3 regions of the Devosia sp. P2_G7 genome follow, and region 1 is predicted to be linked to each of the others. Evidence: predicted binding sites of a transcription regulator. Region 1 holds the regulator's gene; each other region holds the start of a gene.

What was found. Region 1 encodes LexA, which represses DNA repair genes until DNA is damaged. Its sites were predicted from a motif close to TGTTCNNNNTGTGTTCNG; they were not measured.
Region 2: a site for LexA is predicted at 3,580-3,597, ahead of recA (recombinase RecA). Genes of this name have one in related genera too.
Region 3: a site for LexA is predicted at 1,249-1,266, ahead of dinB (DNA polymerase IV). Genes of this name have one in related genera too.

The regions. Positions count from the first base shown of each region.
Region 1 covers NZ_JBFUFI010000003.1:313,931-319,910, reverse strand. The annotation lists gene AC1DWU_RS07760 (SMP-30/gluconolactonase/LRE family protein) at 1-476, opposite strand, end outside; gene AC1DWU_RS07755 (2-dehydro-3-deoxy-6-phosphogalactonate aldolase) at 473-1,084, opposite strand; gene AC1DWU_RS07750 (2-dehydro-3-deoxygalactonokinase) at 1,091-1,996, opposite strand; gene lexA (transcriptional repressor LexA) at 2,270-2,992, opposite strand; gene AC1DWU_RS07740 (hypothetical protein) at 3,289-3,843, shown strand; gene AC1DWU_RS07735 (sensor histidine kinase) at 3,899-5,269, opposite strand; gene AC1DWU_RS07730 (response regulator) at 5,269-5,940, opposite strand.
Region 2 covers NZ_JBFUFI010000004.1:172,469-178,448, forward strand. The annotation lists gene alaS (alanine--tRNA ligase) at 1-1,992, opposite strand, end outside; gene recA (recombinase RecA) at 2,429-3,466, opposite strand; gene araD1 (AraD1 family protein) at 3,763-4,755, shown strand; gene AC1DWU_RS08800 (calcium-binding protein) at 5,022-5,980, shown strand, end outside.
Region 3 covers NZ_JBFUFI010000001.1:580,012-585,991, forward strand. The annotation lists gene AC1DWU_RS03000 (aminoglycoside phosphotransferase family protein) at 1-178, shown strand, start outside; gene AC1DWU_RS03005 (NAD(P)-dependent alcohol dehydrogenase) at 182-1,147, opposite strand; gene dinB (DNA polymerase IV) at 1,289-2,533, shown strand; gene AC1DWU_RS03015 (RNA polymerase sigma factor) at 2,538-3,233, opposite strand; gene AC1DWU_RS03020 (lysophospholipase) at 3,350-4,177, opposite strand; gene AC1DWU_RS03025 (MDR family MFS transporter) at 4,711-5,980, shown strand, end outside.

The DNA of each region.
Region 1 (5,980 bases):
TAGGCGGTGCGGCCGTCGGGGGAAAAGCAGATCGAGTTCGGGATGCGGATGTTCTCGATGACCTTGGTGGTCTGTCCGGCGCGGTACTGATAGACGCCACCGACCCCCGCCTCGGCCTTCCGGCCCATCGTGCCGATCCAGAAGCCGCCGGTGCGGTCGACGCGGCTGTCATTGGTCCGGTTGGTCGGAACGTCCTCCTCGATCTCGGCGATCACCGTGCTCGTGTCGGAAGCAAAATCATAGCGGAGCAGGGCGCCCGACTGCACGATGCCGAGCGTGTCCTTGTCGATCACGGCGCCGGCGCTGACCGTGTCCTTGAAGGTAATGCGGTCGACGATGTGGCCGTCGGTGCCGGCGCTCAGCATGGTCTGGTTGAGGATATCGAACCAGAACAGGCGTTCGAGCAGCGGGTTCCAGAACGGGCCTTCGCCCAGCTCGCAGCGGCTATCGACGAACAGTTCGGCCTTCGAGTTCATCGTGGTCTTCCCTGATCATAGGCGGCGACGGCGGTGGTGGCGCGCGATGCCACATCGGCGGCCGACATGCCGGGCTTGAAAATGTAGGTGCCGAGCCCGAAGCCGGCGCAGCCGGCCGCGAAGTACTCGGCGAAATTGTCGGGGTTGGCGCCTCCGACGGCGTAGAGCGGGATAGCCAGCGGCAGCACCGCCTTCATCGCCTTGATGCCCTTGGGGCCAAGCACTTCGGCGGGGAAGAACTTCAGGCCCGTGGCGCCGGAGCGGATGGCGGTGAACGCGTCGGTGGGCGAGAACACACCCGGGTACGAGGTCATGCCGCGCTCGATGGTGGCGCCGATAACTGCCGGGTTGGTGTCCGGCGACACAACGAACCGGCCGCCCGCATCGGCGACCGCGTCGACATCGGCGCGGCTCAACACCGTGCCCGCACCGACCAGGGCGCGACCGTCGAAGGCCTTGGCGGCGTCTTCGATCGAGCGCAGCGCTTCGGGCGAATTGAGTGGGACCTCGATCATGGTGATGCCGGCGAGCACGAGGGCGTCGCAAACTTCGAGGGTTTCGGGAGGCGTGATGCCGCGAAGGATCGCGATGATGTGGCGGTGGTCCATGAACTTCTATGCCTGTCTTGCTGCCTTGAGTCCGGCGAGGGTGGCGTCGGTCGCATCGACGATGCGGGTCCGGGCGCCGAGCCGTTCAAAGCCCATCTGGTACAACCCGCAAAGGCCGACACTGCCGACCAGCGGAATCTCCGCCTCGCCGATCCAGTCGCGCTGGCCCCCGATCTCGGCGCCGATCAACAGGCCCGAGAGGAAACCGGCACACCATGCCGGGCTGCGGCCCGACAGCAGGGAGCCGGCGCGGACCTTGAACAGCGTCGCGGTCAAGCGCTGGGGGCGCTCGAGCCCCTGGTCGAGACCGGCAGCGAAGCCGACATCACGATCTTCGCCCTCGAGCTCACCACCGAGCGAATGGCGCAGCACCGAGTGGGTGCGCAGCAGCTCGAAGATCTCGCCGGTCATAGCGCTGGAGAAGCGCTCCAGCTTGGTGCCGGAAAGCAGCGCCCACTTGCTGTGGGTGCCCGGCATAACCGCGAGGCCGGAGAAGTTGGGGATCAGTGCCGAGAGCCCAAGCAATTGGGTTTCCTCGCCGCGCATCACGTCCTCCGCACCCAGATCGCGGAGGCAGACGCCAGGCAGGATGCGCGGGGTGTGCGGGCCGGCCATGTCGGGCGCAACGGCGCCGGCAGCGATGCGACCGAGTTCGGCGGGGGCGTCGAGATAGGGGGCCTCGATCCAGCCCTGCCGCGCGCCGGCCATGCCGCAGATCAGTACGTCCTCGACGTCATCGGCGACGCCGTTGAGCAGCGAGGTCAGCACATCCGGATATTGCTCGCGGCTGAGACGACCCATGCCGTCCGGCGACGAGCGGGAGAAGGCGATCTCACCGGCGGAATCTATTCCCCATGCCCGCAGATTGGAGGTGCCCCAATCGACGGCGACCCATTCGACCTGTCCTGCCAAAACCCTCTCCCTTGCGCCGCCAGTTTGCCGCGCATCAAGCCATGCCGCTACATCGCAATCGGGAAGGTGGTCCACTCTCCTGGTATGATCGCGAAAGCCGCTTGCAGGCGGCGCTTCAGATCCGATGCGCCACTTGCTGCCAGCGGCGCGGAACGTAACGTCTTTGCCAGCCCAGCCCTAGTGCAATTGTTGTCCGCAGCGTCCGGATTCATAAGAAAAAGGGGCCGGCTGAGGCAGCCGGCCCGGAGACCCGATTGGCGGCAGGTCAGGAGTTCAGTATTTGCGGAGCAGGCCAACCAGGCGACCCTGCACCTTCACCCGGTCGGGCGGGAAGATGCGGGTTTCGTAGGCTGGGTTGGCGGCCTCGAGCGCTACCGAGTTGCCGCGACGGCGCAGCCGCTTCAGCGTCGCCTCCTCGTCATCTACGAGGGCGACGACGATCTCACCGGTCGAAGCCGCCTCCTGTTTCTTGATGAGCACGGTGTCGCCATCGAAAATCCCGGCATCGATCATCGAATCGCCGCGCACTTCCAGGGCATAATGTTCACCCGCACCGAGCATCTCGGGCGGCACCATGATGGAATGGCTGTGGGTCTGGATGGCCTCGATCGGAGTGCCGGCGGCGATTCGGCCCATCACCGGGACGGTGACCGCGCGGTAGGCGTCGGCGTTGGCCACCTGCGCCGCGGGGCGTGCCGGCGGGGTCGCGACCCGGCCAAGATTGCCCTCGATGACGCTCGGCTCGAAGCGCGCCTTGCGGCCGCCGAGCGATGGATTCATCGAGTCCGGTAGCTTGATCACCTCGAGCGCCCGGGCTCGGTTGGGCAGGCGCCGGATGAAGCCGCGCTCCTCGAGCGCAGTGATCAGCCGGTGGATGCCCGACTTGCTGCGAAGATCGAGCGCATCCTTCATCTCGTCGAACGAGGGTGGGATGCCGGATTCTTTCATCCGCTCGTGGATGAACATCAGAAGTTCGTGTTGCTTGCGCGTCAGCATGGCGGCCCCGTGAGCAGAATCGGAACAAAGACTGAACGTATTATACGTGTTCCAGTTATGTTCTGCAATCGGACGATGAATATTGCGTTACGATGGCGCCCCTGGCGCGCCGAAAGAGAGGACGTGTGGCCGCTAAATCCTCTCGACGTCGGGGCCTTGCGTTTCGTTGACCTGCTGTCCACCAGGGCATACCGTCGAGAGATTGGCGTGTCGAACCCGCACACCCCAACCTTCTCAGCTGGAGCTGTGCTCGTTTCCACGGGCCGGTGAACTGGACTGTTTCTGAGGAGGAAAACATGTCTATGAAATCAAGCCGTTATGCCATATCCGCAATGATCCTGGGGATCTTGCTCAGCCCCACCGTGGCGGCCGAAATGACCGATGCGGAATTGGTCGCCAACGCGCTGTCGGCAGCGCCGGTGGCGGTGGGCCAGAATGCCACGGTCGTGAACTTCGATGCTCAGATGCAGATGAAGACGCTCAAGGAGGGAACGAACGGCTTTACCTGCATGCCGGACAACCTGGCTTCGCCCACCAATGATCCAATATGCGTCGATGCCGGAGGCATGGCGTGGTTGACGGCATATAGCGAGAAGAAGGACCCACCCGAGGGTGTGGTCGGTTTCGGCTACATGCTGCAGGGCGAGTCGGCGCCCGACAACATGGATCCGTTCGCGACCGCGCCGCCCGCTGGCCACGAGTGGATGGTCGACGGGCCGCACGTCATGATCTTCAACGTCGCAGACGAGATGCTGGCCGGCTATCCCAAGGAAGAGCATCCCGACCACACCCAGCCCTATGTGATGTGGCCCAACACTCCCTATGCCCACCTGATGATCCCCGTGCACTGACGACGGGATTCACTGGCGCGTGGCGGCGCATTGGTCGACGCGCGCCGCCGCCGGATTATTGCGGCTCGGCGGGTAGGGTAAGCTGCACGCTGAAACCTTTGCCAGGCTGCGATGCGACAGTCAGTTCGCCACCGAGCAGACCCGCGATCTCTTCGACTATGGACAGCCCGAGGCCAGCTCCGGGCTTGTCGCTGTTACCGCGGCTGAAGCGTTTGCGCACTGCCGCCAGCTGCTCGGCGGCGACGCCGTTGCCGGTGTCGGCTACCTGCAGCACCACCACGCCGTCCCCTGTGGTGACGCGAACCGTCGCTTCGGCGTCGGGTCCAGCATAGGCGATGGCGTTCTCGATGAGGTTGCTCAGCAGTTCACCGAGCAGCATCGGGTCGCCGCGGACCAGCGCCGGTCCTTCGCCCTCGAGGCCAAGATCGATGTCGGCGGCATGGGCGCGGACGACATAGTCGCCTGTGCGCTCCCGGGCGAGCTCGAACAGATCGACAACCTGGAACTGCAGCCGATCGGACGCAGCCTCGTCGATCCTGGCGAGGAGCAGCAGTTGCGCGAGGACGCGCTCGGCGTGCACCACCGCGGCGTCGGCGGTGCGGGCCGCCTCCCGTGCCGCGGCAGGGCTATCGGCGCGGAGCGCCAGCGCCAACTGAGTGCGGATGATGGTGAGCGGCGTGCGGAGCTGATGGCTGGCATTGCCGGTGAAATGGCGCAGGGCATCGAGAGCTGACGACAGCCGCGTCATGAACGAGTTGATCGTGTCGACCAGGCCCTGCACCTCGCGGGGAACCTCCTGTTCGATGGGGCTGAGGTCATCGAGGGCCCGCCGCGAGATGGCATCGCGGAGGCGGTAGAGCGGGGCGAGCGAGAAACCGACGGCCAGCCAGAGGATCACCGCGGCGGCGAGGATGAGCAGCGCAAGGCGAATGGCAGAGCGGAGGAGCAGGGTCTGGGTCAACTGCGTGCGGGCGATGGTGGTCTCGGCGACGGTGACCGTGAACGGGATGGCGCTGACGCCGGAGGATGCCGCGCGTCGCAGCACCGCCACGCGGATCGGCTCACCACGGAAGCTGGCGTCCGAATAGGCGATGTCGGCCGTCGCTGCATCAGAGGTCGGCAGGGTCTGATAGCCCGTGATGAAGCCCTCCGGACCGTCGACGCGGTAGAAGACCCGGTCCTGCGCCGCCGAAGTCAGCATCTCCAGGGCGACATAGGGCACGTCGACCTCGAGCGCGCCATCCTCGGTGACGATCACCCGCTCGGCGATGGCGAGGACAGAGCCGGCGAGGACGCGGTCCGAGAGCGAGGTTGCGGTGTCCTTGGCCTCGCGCCAGGTATCGACCACCGCGAGCGCGGCGACAGCCAGCAACGCGATCATCAGCCACAGCAGCAGGCGCCGGCGCAGCGAGTAGGGGCGCACCATCAGTCGGCGATCCGATCGAGGTAATAGCCGAGGCCGCGGGCGACCCGCACGGTGAGCGCATAGGGAGCGAGCCGGCGGCGCAGGCGCGAGATGTATTGTTCGACGGCGTTCTCGCTGAGGTCATCGTCGAAGGCGGCCAGCGATTCAATGATCGATTGCTTGGCGACCACCTTGCCGGCCTTGCGCAGCAGGGTCTCAAGCACGCTGAGTTCGCGCGCCGGCATGTCGAGGGTCTGCCCAAACGCCGAGAGGGTGCGCGACACGGTGTCGAGCTCGATGTTGCCGAAGGCGATGCTCGAGTTGTGCAGCCCGGCCTGCCGGCGCAGCAGCACGCGGATGCGCGCTTCCAGTTCCGACACTTCGAACGGCTTGGTCATGTAATCGTCAGCACCGAGGTCGAGGCCGCGCACCCGCTCGTCGAGGGCGCCGCGAGCGGTGAGGATCAGTACGGAGGAGGCGTTGCGACGGGCCCGCATGCGGCGCAGGACGTCGAGCCCGTCCATTTCGGGCAGGCTGAGGTCGAGCACGACGAGATCGAATGTTTCCGTCGACAGCACGGCATCGGCGGAGATGCCGTCATGAACGACATCCACCGCGTAGCCGGCGACCCGCAGGACGACGGCAAGGCCGTCGGCCAGGGTCCGGTTGTCTTCGACCACTAAGATGCGCATTATTGGCTCCCCGACCGCACGGTAGTTTGACGGCGCGGCG
Region 2 (5,980 bases), on a different contig from region 1:
GAGCCCGTTGCCCGTGGGGAGGCCCATCGACACGACGCGCACTTCGTCGCCGTACTTCTCGCCGAACAGCGCCCGGGCGCCCGACGACTTGGCGTCTTCGACGCTCATCAGCCGGGTTTCGACCGGAGTGTTCTGCAGCACGATATCGTTGGCGATGTCCTCGATCTCGGCAAGTTCCTGCGGCGAGATCGCCTTGGTGTGGACGAAGTCGAAACGCAGGCGGTCAGGCGCGACCAGCGAGCCGCGCTGCGCCACGTGATCGCCGAGCACGATGCGGAGCGCCTCGTGCAGCAGGTGTGTAGCCGAGTGGTTGGCGCGGATCGCTGTGCGGCGCCCATGGTCGACATGCAGCGCCAGGCCGAGGCCGCGCTTCAGCGTGCCCTCGTCGACCTTCACATGGTGCGCGAACACGCCGTGATGCTTGGTGGTCTCGGTGACGGTCACCGCCACGCCATCAGCAACGAGCCGGCCGGTGTCGCCAACCTGGCCGCCACTCTCGCCGTAGAACGGCGTCTGGTTGAGCACGACGAAGCCTTCGTCGCCGGCCTTGAGGCTGTCGACTTCCTTGCCGTCCTTGACCAGGGAGACGATTTCGCCTTCCGCGTCCTCGGTTTCGTAGCCGAGGAACTCCGACGGGCCGACCTTGTCGGCGATCGAGAACCACACCAGGTCGGTCGCGGCTTCGCCTGAACCGGCCCAGCTCTTCCGGGCCTCAGCCTTCTGCGCGGCCATCGCGGCATCGAAGCCGACGGTGTCGACGCTGATGCCACGGGTACGCAGCGCGTCCTGCGTCAGGTCGAGCGGGAAGCCGAACGTGTCGTAGAGCTTGAACGCGGTGCCGCCGGCCAGCACGCCGCCTTCGCCGAGGTCCTTGGTCTCGTCGGCGAGAATCTGCAGGCCGCGGCCGAGCGTCTTGAGGAACCGGTTCTCCTCGAGCTCGACGGTCTCGGTGATCATCGCCTCGCCGCGCACCAGCTCGGGATAGGCCTGGCCCATCTCGCGCACCAGCGTCGGCACGATCTTGTGGATCACCGGCTCGCTGGCGCCGAGCAGCGTCGCATGACGCATGGCACGGCGCATGATGCGGCGCAGCACATAACCGCGGCCCTCGTTCGAGGGCAGCACGCCTTCGGCGATCAGGAAGCTCATCGAGCGCAGGTGGTCGGCAATGACGCGGAGGCTCGCATTGCTGCTCTCGCCATTGAAGCCGATGGCCTGCTGCGCCGACGAAATCAGCGCCTTGAACAGGTCGATCTCATAATTGTTGTTGGTGCCCTGCATCACCGCGGCGACGCGCTCGAGCCCGGCGCCGGTATCGATCGAGGGACGCGGCAGCCCGGTGCGGGAGCCGTCAGCAGCCTGCTCGAACTGCATGAACACGAGGTTCCAGATCTCGACGAAGCGGTCGCCGTCTTCCTCGGGCGAGCCCGGGGGGCCGCCCCAGTACTTGTCGCCGTGGTCGTAGAAGATCTCCGAGCACGGGCCGCACGGGCCGGTATCGCCCATCTGCCAGAAGTTCGACTTGGCGCCGAGCCGCACGATGCGCTCCTCGGGCAGCCCGGAGATCTTCTTCCAGAGCGCCATCGCCTCGTCGTCGTCCTGGTAGATCGTCGCGGTCAGCTTCTCCTTGGGCAGGCCCCACTCCTTGGTCAAGAGGTTCCAGGCCAGCTCGATCGCGTGCTCCTTGAAGTAGTCGCCGAACGAGAAGTTGCCGAGCATCTCGAAGAAGGTGTGGTGCCGCGCGGTGAACCCGACATTGTCGAGGTCATTGTGCTTGCCGCCGGCACGCACGCATTTCTGCGAGGTGGTCGCCGTCGAATACGGGCGCTTCTCGACGCCGGTGAAGACGTTCTTGAACTGCACCATGCCGGCATTGGTGAACATCAGGGTCGGGTCATTCCGCGGCACCAGCGGGCTCGAGGCAACTTCCTCGTGACCGTTCTTGGCAAAGTAGCCCAAGAAGCTCGACCGGATATCGTTCACGCTCGTCATGACGGGTCTCTTACAGACAAATGGCGAGGCCGCGGCCCCGCCAAGAACAACAGGAAAGGCCTTCTATCGCGGGGGTCGCGGTTGTGTCCAGCGCAGGGGTTGCAGGATGCCACATATTGGCGGCCGAAGCCGCTTCAGCCATGCCCGCTTCCGCCACCGGCCGTCATCCCCGGCGAAAGCCGGGACCCAATGCTCCGGCCGTTCCACTCGCGCTGATCTGTCCCCTTGCTGTGATGGACCGACGCGGCCCGTGCCAACCCAGCCGTCCGAGCAGTGGGTCCCGGCTTTCGCCGGGGATGACGGCTGGTGGGTGGGTGAGATTGGGACACGAGTAGGGTCTAGCGGACGGCCCGTGGGTAGGCGGCAATGAGGCCAGTCCCAAATGAAGAAGGGCGCCACCTGGGCGCCCTTGAACTCGTTGTGCAACGGGAACCGATCACGCCTCGCCGTCGTCAGCCTCATCGCCTTCGGGGCCGGCCAGGAGGGCTTCGGCCAGGACGCCTGAGCTTTCGCGGACGCCTTTTTCGATCTGGTCGGCGATCTGCGGGTTGTCCTTGAGGAACTGGCGGGAGTTCTCGCGCCCCTGCCCCAGCCGCTGGCTGTCGTAGGAGAACCAGGCGCCGGACTTCTCGACGAGGCCCGACTTCACGCCGAGATCGAGCAGTTCGCCAGTTTTCGAGATGCCTTCACCATACATGATGTCGAATTCGACCTGGCGGAACGGCGGGGCAAGCTTGTTCTTGACCACCTTGACGCGGGTCTGGTTGCCGATGACTTCCTCTCGCTCCTTGATCGCGCCGATGCGGCGGATGTCGAGGCGGACCGAGGAATAGAACTTCAGCGCGTTGCCGCCCGTCGTGGTCTCGGGCGAGCCGTACATCACGCCGATCTTCATGCGGATCTGGTTGATGAAGATCACCATGGCCTTCGACTTCGAGATCGAGCCGGTAAGCTTGCGCATCGCCTGGCTCATCAGGCGGGCCTGCAGGCCCGGCATCGAATCGCCCATCTCGCCTTCGAGTTCGGCCTTCGGCGTCAGCGCGGCAACCGAGTCGACCACCAGAACGTCCACCGCGCCGGAGCGCACCAGCGTATCGGCGATTTCCAGCGCCTGCTCGCCGGTATCGGGCTGCGAGATCAGCAGTTCGTCGACCTTCACCCCAAGCTTGCGGGCGTAGATCGGGTCGAGCGCATGCTCGGCGTCGATGAACGCGGCGATGCCGCCCTTCTTCTGGGCCTCGGCTACCACGTGCAGCGCCAGTGTCGTCTTGCCCGAGCTTTCCGGCCCGAACACTTCAACGATACGACCCTTGGGCAGCCCGCCAATGCCGAGCGCAATATCGAGCCCGAGCGAACCGGTGGAAATCGCTTCGACCTGGGCAATGGCGCCCTCGCCGAAACGCATCACCGTGCCCTTGCCGAAATTCCGCTCGATCTGGCTCAGCGCTGCAGCCAGCGCCTTGTCCTTATCCATCGATCCCTCAATAACCCGCAGTGGCGTCACAGCAGCAGCCATAACCATCTCCCCTTATTCCACTTCGGTTCGCGCCGCGCAAACCGATATCTGTCCATCTAATGTACGCAGTTTGTTCTCATTTCGTTTCCAAAACGTCAAGGGGGTAAATTCGTTGTGCCTTACGCACCGATGCAGCCCGATTCGCGCCGTACGCCCCCTGGGCATCCGCAAGTGCGATCTACATCCAAAATCCAAATGCAATCGTCCGGCGCTCGCGCTATAGGGCGGCAACGAAAACCGAGAGAATGGGCTTCATGCATCTCATCCAGTTCGAGGACGACAAGGGCGCCCGGGCCGTCGGCGCTACCGAAGGCGGCGTGACCAGCGTCGTGACCGGAGCTACCAGCGTCTATGCGCTGGCCAGCGAAGCCGCCGAACGCGGCCTGTCGCTGCGCGCCGTGGTGATCGAGAAAGGCCTTGGCGCCAAGCTCGATCGCGAAGCGCTCGCCAAGGAAGGCCGGCTGCTGGCCCCTGTCGACCATCCCGATCCGGCGCACCTCTATGTCACCGGCACGGGCCTCACCCATCTCGGCTCGGCCTCGACCCGCGACGCCATGCACAAGTCGAACCAGCAGCAGGCCGAGGCGCCACTGACGGATTCGATGAAGATGTTCCGCATGGGCCTCGAGGGCGGCAAGCCCAAGCCGGGCGAGACCGGCGTGCAGCCGGAGTGGTTCTACAAGGGTAACGGCTATGTCGTGGCGGCGCCCGGCAAGCCCATCCCCTCGCCTGCCTTCGCCAAGGACGCCGGCGAAGAGCCGGAGATCGCCGGCATCTACTATATCGGCAAGGACGGCACGCCCTTCCGGCTCGGCTTTGCCCTCGGCAACGAGTTCTCCGACCATGTCACCGAGCGGGTGAACTACCTGTTCCTCGCGCATTCCAAGCTCCGCTGGTGCTCGTTCGGGCCGGAGCTGCGCGTCGGCGAGCTGCCGCGGAACGTCTCAGGCATGTCGCGCATCCTGCGCGACGGCAAGGTGGTGTGGGAAAAGCCGTTCCTCTCGGGTGAGGACAACATGAGCCACACCATCGCCAACCTCGAGTACCACCACTTCAAGTACGACCTGTTCCGCCAGCCGGGCGATATCCATGTCCACATGTTCGGCACCGCGACGCTGAGCTTTGCCGACGGCATCAAGACCGAACCCGGCGACGTGTTCGAGATCGAGGAAGCCCAGTTCGGTCTGCCGCTGCGCAACGCGGTGGCCTGGAACAAGGACCGGCCGGTGGAAATCCGCCAGCTCTAGGCGGCCCGACCGCCGATCGATGACTGCTTCAGAGCCGGGCCCAGTGCCCGGCTCTTGCATATCGGCAACTTTTCCACAGCGTGCACATTTCGGCCCCCTCACCGCCCAGATTGGCGGGCGAGGTTGGGCACGTGTTCCCTGCGGCTTTTGACGCAAATCTTATCGATCGGCCTCAGCCGGGGTTAGCGCCAAGCGGGAACACTGCCGTCGCGGTGCAAAAGGGAGGCATTCGCGTCCACTCCACTAGTTGCGAAAGGTACTCCCCAATGATCACCGTTTCCGCCTCGACCTCTGCGGCCGAGCTGCAGGCCATTGTCAACTCAGCACCAGCCGGCGAAACCATCCTGCTGGGCGCCGGCACCTTCGAGTTCGACCAGACCGTCGTCATCAACCGCGACGACATCACGGTGATGGGCACCGGATCGGGGGCGACGACCATCGACCTCGTCGGCAATGCCCGGGCCGGCGGCGCCTTCCAGGTGGGCGGCGTCATCGACGTGCCGAGCTACTCGGGCGCGTTCTCGCTGAGCGAGGCGGCGAGCAAAGGCTCGATGTACCTGCATATGGACGATGCGTCCGCGCTGCAGACCGGCGATCACCTGTGGATCGAGCTCGAGAACACCGACGCTTATCTCGACTCGATCGGCGACACCCAGTGGCGCGAAGACAAGCCGCTGCGTACGTCGATGGTCGAGGTCGCCTCGGTCAACGGCAACACCGTGCGGCTCACCAACGGGCTTGCCTTCGATTTCTCCACCATTGCCTCGGTGCAGAAGATCGAGGTGGCGGAGAACGTCAAGCTCGGCGGCTTCACCGTCCAATCCGGGTTAGCCGAACAAGACCCGGGCAATTTCAACAACGTCTCGTCGGCCTTCGATCGCTCGAACGTCATCTCGCTGTCAGCCACCAGCCACGTAAAGCTGTTCGACATCGACATCGAGAACGCCCCCTCCAACGGCTTCACTTTCTCGCAATCGATCTTCCTCGATGCCTCGAATCTGTCGGTCGATGGCGCGGTGAACAAGGGGGATGGCGGCAACGGTTATGCCTTCCAGCTCAAGGCGCTCTACGACAGCGGTCTGGTCGGACTCGAGGCCTTCGACACCCGCCATGCCCTGCTGTTCGCCAGTTGGACCAGCGAGGCCAACAATTCCATCCAGGTGCGCGAGACCAACCGCGACATCAACTTCCACGGCGGCGACGACCATGACAACGTGGTCGAGGT
Region 3 (5,980 bases), on a different contig from region 1:
GCTGATGCTGCACGGCGCCGGCCCCGACCTCGCCAACGCCTATCTCGAGCGCTACCTGGCCCTCGGCCCCCTTACCGCCCCCGAAATCCGCGCCTGGCTCCCCATCATCGCCGCAGCCCGCCTTTCGGAGAACGTCCCGGAAGAAACCGACCGCCTGCTGGCCCTGGCGGGGGGCTGACAGCTACGGCGCCACCACCAGCTTCCCCAGCGCCCGCCCGTCGCCGATCCGCTGAAACGCCTCTGCAGCCTGTTCCAGCGGATACACCCGCTCCACCGCCGGCACGATCGTCCCCGCTGCCACCAGCGCCCCAAGCTCCGCCAGTTGCCCCACATCCGGCCGGTGCAGCAGCAGCCCCATCTGTTGCCCCTCCGGCTTCGATGTCATCGCCCCGGCCAGTGCCACCGTGAGGATCGTCGACGTCTTCCCACCCACCATCACGAACCGGCCCCGCGGACCCAGCGCCCGCCGGTAATGCGCCAGCGGCCGCGCCGCCACCATGTCGAGGATGAGGTCGTACTGCAGCCCCTCGGCAGTGAAGTCCGTCGCCGCATAGTCGATCACCCGGTCCGCCCCGACCGATCGCATCAGCTCCGCCTTCTCGGCCCGGTCCACCCCCGTCACCGCGGCCCCGGCACGCTTGGCCAGCTGGATCGCAAACGTCCCCGCCCCGCCTCCGCCGCCATTGATCAGCACCTTGTCGCCCGGCTGCACCTCGCCCTTCCAGCGCAACCCCTGCCACGCCAAGAGTCCCGCCTGCGGCGTTGCCGCCGCGGCCTCAAAACTCACTCCCGCGGGGATCGCCGCTAATGCAGCTTCAGGCGCCGCGACATACTCCGCGAACCCGCCCCAGCTCGCCCCGCTGAGATCGCCGAACACCGCATCGCCCACCGCGAACCGCGTTACCCCCTCGCCTGCCGCCTCGACCACGCCCGCCACATCCGCCCCAAGGATCGGGTACGGCGGCCGCAGCAGCCCGCCGAGCCGCACCAGGAACGGCTGGCCCCGCAGCAGGTCCCAATCCCAAGAATTGAGCGACGCCGCCTTCACCCGGATCAGCACCTCGCCCGCCTTCGGCACCGGCCGTGCCACCTCCGTCAGCCGCAACTCCTCCGGCATCCCGTAAGCCGAATAGACCACTGCCCGCATCGCACCCTCCAGATCCCCAGCAGCAGACCTAGGCGGCACACCTGTCGATAGCAAGACAAGCCCCCGGCAGCCGCAAACTCAGCTTGACAAGCCCCACCCTTCGTTCACTTTATGTTCTCAACGCCGCCACGGAGAACCCGGATGGAGCCCGCCACCATCCTGCATGCCGATCTCGATGCCTTCTACGCCTCGGTCGAGCAGCTGCTGAACCCCGAGCTGCGCGGCAAACCGATCGCCGTCGGCGGTGGCGTAGTGCTCGCTGCCTCGTACGAGGCCAAGGCCTTCGGCGTCCACGGCGGCATGTCCGGCTGGGCCGCGAAGGAACTCTGCCCCGAACTGATCTTCACTGGCGGCCATTTCGAGGAATACCAACAGCTCGGTGACGCCGCCATCGCCGTGCTCTCCGACTACACCCCGCTGGTCGAACGTATCTCCATCGACGAAGCCTTCGCCGATGTCGCCGGCTGCGAACACCTGTTCGGCTCGCCCGAAACCATCGCCCAGACCATCCGCACCCGCGTCCGCGCCGAGCTCGGCCTCCCCATCTCCGTCGGCGTCGCGCGGACCAAGCATCTCGCCAAGATCGCCTCGCAGGTCGCCAAGCCCGATGGCCTCGTCGTCGTCGACCCGGTCCGCGAACTCGAATTCCTCCATCATCTGCCGGTCGGGCTGATGTGGGGCGTCGGCCCGGTCACCGAAGGCAAGCTCGAAGACGAGGGCATCCTCACCATCGGCCAGCTCGCCGAAAAGCACGTCGAATGGGTGCAGGCTCTGCTCGGCCGCGCCACCGGCGAAAAGCTCAGCGCCCTGAGCTGGAACCGCGACCCGCGCGCCATCGTCACCAATCAGCGCGCCCGCTCGGCCGGCGCTCAATCCGCCCTCGGCAAAAAGCCTTTCATCGAGCGTATCTACCGCCCGACGCTGCACCACCTCGCCGATCGCATCGCCTCGCGCTTGCGGGTCAAATCCTGGCACGGCCACACCATCACCCTGCGCGTCCGCTTCCGCGACATGCGCGCCGTCACCCGCTCGATCACCATCGATAGCCCCATCGCCGCCACTGTCAGCCTCGCTGAGATCGCCGAAGACCTGGTGCGCGTCGTGCAGGCCGATCACCCCGACGAGCGCACCATCACGCTCCTCGCCATCTCGGTCTCGCACCTCGAGCGCAACCCGCTGGTCCAGCTCGAACTGCCGCTCGGCCTCGCCGACGAGCCCCGCCACCCCGGCACCCGTCGCGGCGCCTCCCGCCTCGTCGCCGATCGCGCCATGGATGCCGTCCGCACTCGCTTCGGCCGCGAAGCCATCGGCTACGGCTCCGCCACGCTCGAACTCGAGCGCTCCATCCCCGACGCCTTCCGCGGCCTCGCCGAAAAGCCGCTGTGACCGGTTAGGCCTGCCTGAGCTTCGCGATCACCCGGTCCGCCATGTTGGCGCAGCGCGCGCCGTCGAACGGATAGAGTTCGGCGAACGAGCCGCGCATCTGCTCTTCCAGCACCGCCCGCAACATCCGCCGCGCCCGGTGCAGCCGGGTCTTCACCGTTTCCGGCTTCAGCGTCAGCTGCTCCGCCGTCTCCTCGGTGCTCAGCCCCTCGACATCGCGCAGCACGAACACCGTGCGAAATCCCTCCGGCAGGCCATCGATGGCTGTTTCCAGTATCTGGCGCATTTCTGACCGTGCGGCCTCCGTATCAGCGGGGAGCGGAACCAGCGACAGCGGGAACAGCAACACCAGCCCGGCATCGGCGCTCACCGCCTGGTCCAGCGCTTCTAGATCGCTGTTCCTGCGCCGCCGTCGCAACCGGGACACCGCCTCGTTCAGCGCAATGCGGGTCAGCCAGGTGGAAAAGCTCGCCTCGCCGCGAAAGCTCGCCAGCGCCGTGAACGCCTTCACATAGGTTTCCTGCACCACGTCCTCGGCCTCGCCGTCATTGCGCAGCACGCTGCGCGCGGCCCGGAACAGCCGCTGGTTGTTGCGCTCGATCAGCGTGCGAATGGCGTTCTCGCCACCTTGTCGCGCCAGCTCGACCAGTTCTGCCTCGCTCAGCCCAGCCACGTCGCTCCGCTGCTTCAGCACTGTCAGCATCTCATCCTCCGTGCGGCATTGGAGTGTCCGCCTGCGCAAGAGGTTCCCGAACCCTACACCTGAAACGCAAAAGGCCGGAGCATCGCCCCGGCCTCCAACTCAACTGCGGCGCCGCCTCAAGCCCGCGCGTCGATCCAGCCGGTGATGTCGCCCATCACCTCTTCCTTGCCGAGGTCACTGAGCAGGTCGTGGAAGTGCCCCTCATAGAGCTTGAGGGTTTTGTCGGCCGAGCCGGCCGTGTCGTAGAACAGCTGGCTGCCGCTCGGCTTGGTCGCTTTGTCGAGCGTACCGTGGAGGATCAGCACCGGCAGGGTGATCAGCGGAAACTCCGCCTTCAGCCGCTCATCGGCCCGCACCATCTCCGCCACGGTCTTGGTCGGCTGAGTTTCATGGGCGATCAGCGGATCGGCATTCAGCGCCGCCACCACCGCCGGATCTCGCGAGAAATCCTCGTTGTTGAGCTTCAGCACCTGGGCGTGCGGCGCGATGTGGCTCAGCCCCTTCAGCACCGCGAGCGCGAAGTCCGGCGCCGGCACCTGATGCGCAAAACTCTCGCAGATCAGCCCAGCCAGCTCCGCTTGGTGCTCCAGCGTGTAGATGCACGACACCACGCCGCCGGCGCTGTGTCCGAGGAGGAACACTTTCAGCCCCGGCTCGCGCTGCTTGACGATCTTCATCAGCCCTTCGACATCGCCGACATAGTCGGCGAACTTGTCGACATAGAACCGTTCGCCATCCGATTTGCCGCGACCGCGCAGGTCGACGGCGTAGACCGCCAGCCCGTCTGCCACCAGTTGCTCGGCTGCCCAGCCATACTGGCCACCATGCGAGTTGAACCCGGGGACGATGACCACAATCGCCCGCGCTGCATTATCCGGACGCCACGAGCGATAGAAAATGCTCAGTCCGCCCCGACCTTCAAATTTCTCTTCCTTATAATGCATGTGCAATCTCCAGAAGTTGACGCTACCCACCGGTCCCACCCTGCGGGCGGAACTGTATCAGGCTTTCACGCCACTGCGACGCGCTCGTAACGGAGCACATCCATACGGGTCGGTGGGCTTCTGGAGGGATTTGGAGGTGGGCTGCCGCGTCCGGCAGACAGCAAAAAGGAGGTGGGCACTGCCCCCCTCCGTTATTGATATGTAGCGCACAAGGGGCTTGCTTCAAGACCCCCACCCTGCGTTAGGACAGCCGCAGTGCGAGCGGATCATCGGTTCCCACGGACGTCTTGCGTTGACTCTCGCTCCAACAACGCTTAAGTCACCGCTTAACTGATTTCGATACGGCCGCTGTCGATTCCACCGCACGTCACTCGTCGATCTGGTGAAAGCCAAGGAGATTTCCTCATGACCGCACCAGTAATTGCCGCCCCAATGCATCCGCGTTATGCGCCTTGGCGGCTGGCTCCAGCCGCCCCATCTGTGCCATCTACCGTCCCCTACTTTGATTCATTTTCTCGCAAGGCAGGCCGCAAATGACCTCCGACACCATCACCGATGTCCCGTCCGATGCCGCCGGGTTCGCGCCCGCCTCGGCTCCGATTGATTCCTCCACCGCCGCCCGCAACCGGCTGGTGATCGCGCTGCTGCTCGTCTCCACCTTCGTGGTGTTCCTCAACGAGACCATCATGAGCGTCGCCATCCAGCCGCTGATGACCGATCTCGGCGTCACCGCCAGCGCCGCCCAGTGGCTCACCGCCGCGTTCCTCCTCACGATGGCGGTGGTGATTCCCATCACCGGCTTCCTGCTGCAGCGCATCAACACCCGGCCGATCTACATGCTCGCCATGTCAATCTTCTCGGCCGGTACGCTGATCTGCGCCCTCTCGCCCGGCCTTGAGCTCCTGGTCTTCGGCCGCGTCATCCAGGCAACCGGCACCGCCATCATGATGCCGCTGCTGATGACCACGGTGATGACGCTGGTGCCTCCCGAATCCCGCGGCAAGACCATGGGCAACATCTCGATCGTCATGTCGGTGGCTCCGGCCATCGGCCCGACCATCGGCGGCTTCATCCTCACTCACTTCGAGTGGCGCTTCATGTTCATCCTGGTGCTGCCGATCGCGCTCGCCGCCCTGGCACTGGGCGCGTGGCGGATGAAGAACGTCTCGACCCCGCGTTCGACCCCGCTCGATTTCATCTCGGTGGTCCTTTCGGCGCTGGCATTCGGCGGCATCGTCTATGGCCTCTCGAGCTTCGGCGAGGCGTCGGCTGCCACTGGCGAGGGCAGCATGTCGCCGTGGATTCCGCTCGGCGTCGGTCTCGTCACCATGGTGCTGTTCGTGTGGCGCCAGCTCAGCCTGCAGGATAAGGCGCTGCTCGATCTCCGCGCCTTCGCCATCCGCAACTACACGTTGTCGGTGGTGATGATGGCCATCGCCATGATGGCGCTGTTCGGCGTCATCATCCTCCTGCCGCTGTTCCTGCAGAACGTCATCAAGCTCGATCCGCTGCAGATCGGCATGATGCTGCTGCCAGGCAGCTTGACGATGGGTCTGCTCGGCCCGGTGGTCGGCCGGCTCTACGACAAGTGGGGCACGACACGCCTACTGGTTCCCGGCTCGATCCTTGTCAGCGCCGTGCTCTGGGGCCTCACGCTGGTCGATCAGAACACCTCGATCTGGGTGATCCTCGCCGGCCACATCACGCTCTGCATCGGCCTCGCCATCATGTTCACACCGCTGTTCACCGCGTCGCTGAGCTCGCTCCCCATGCAGCTCTATTCGCATGGCTCGGCCATTCTCG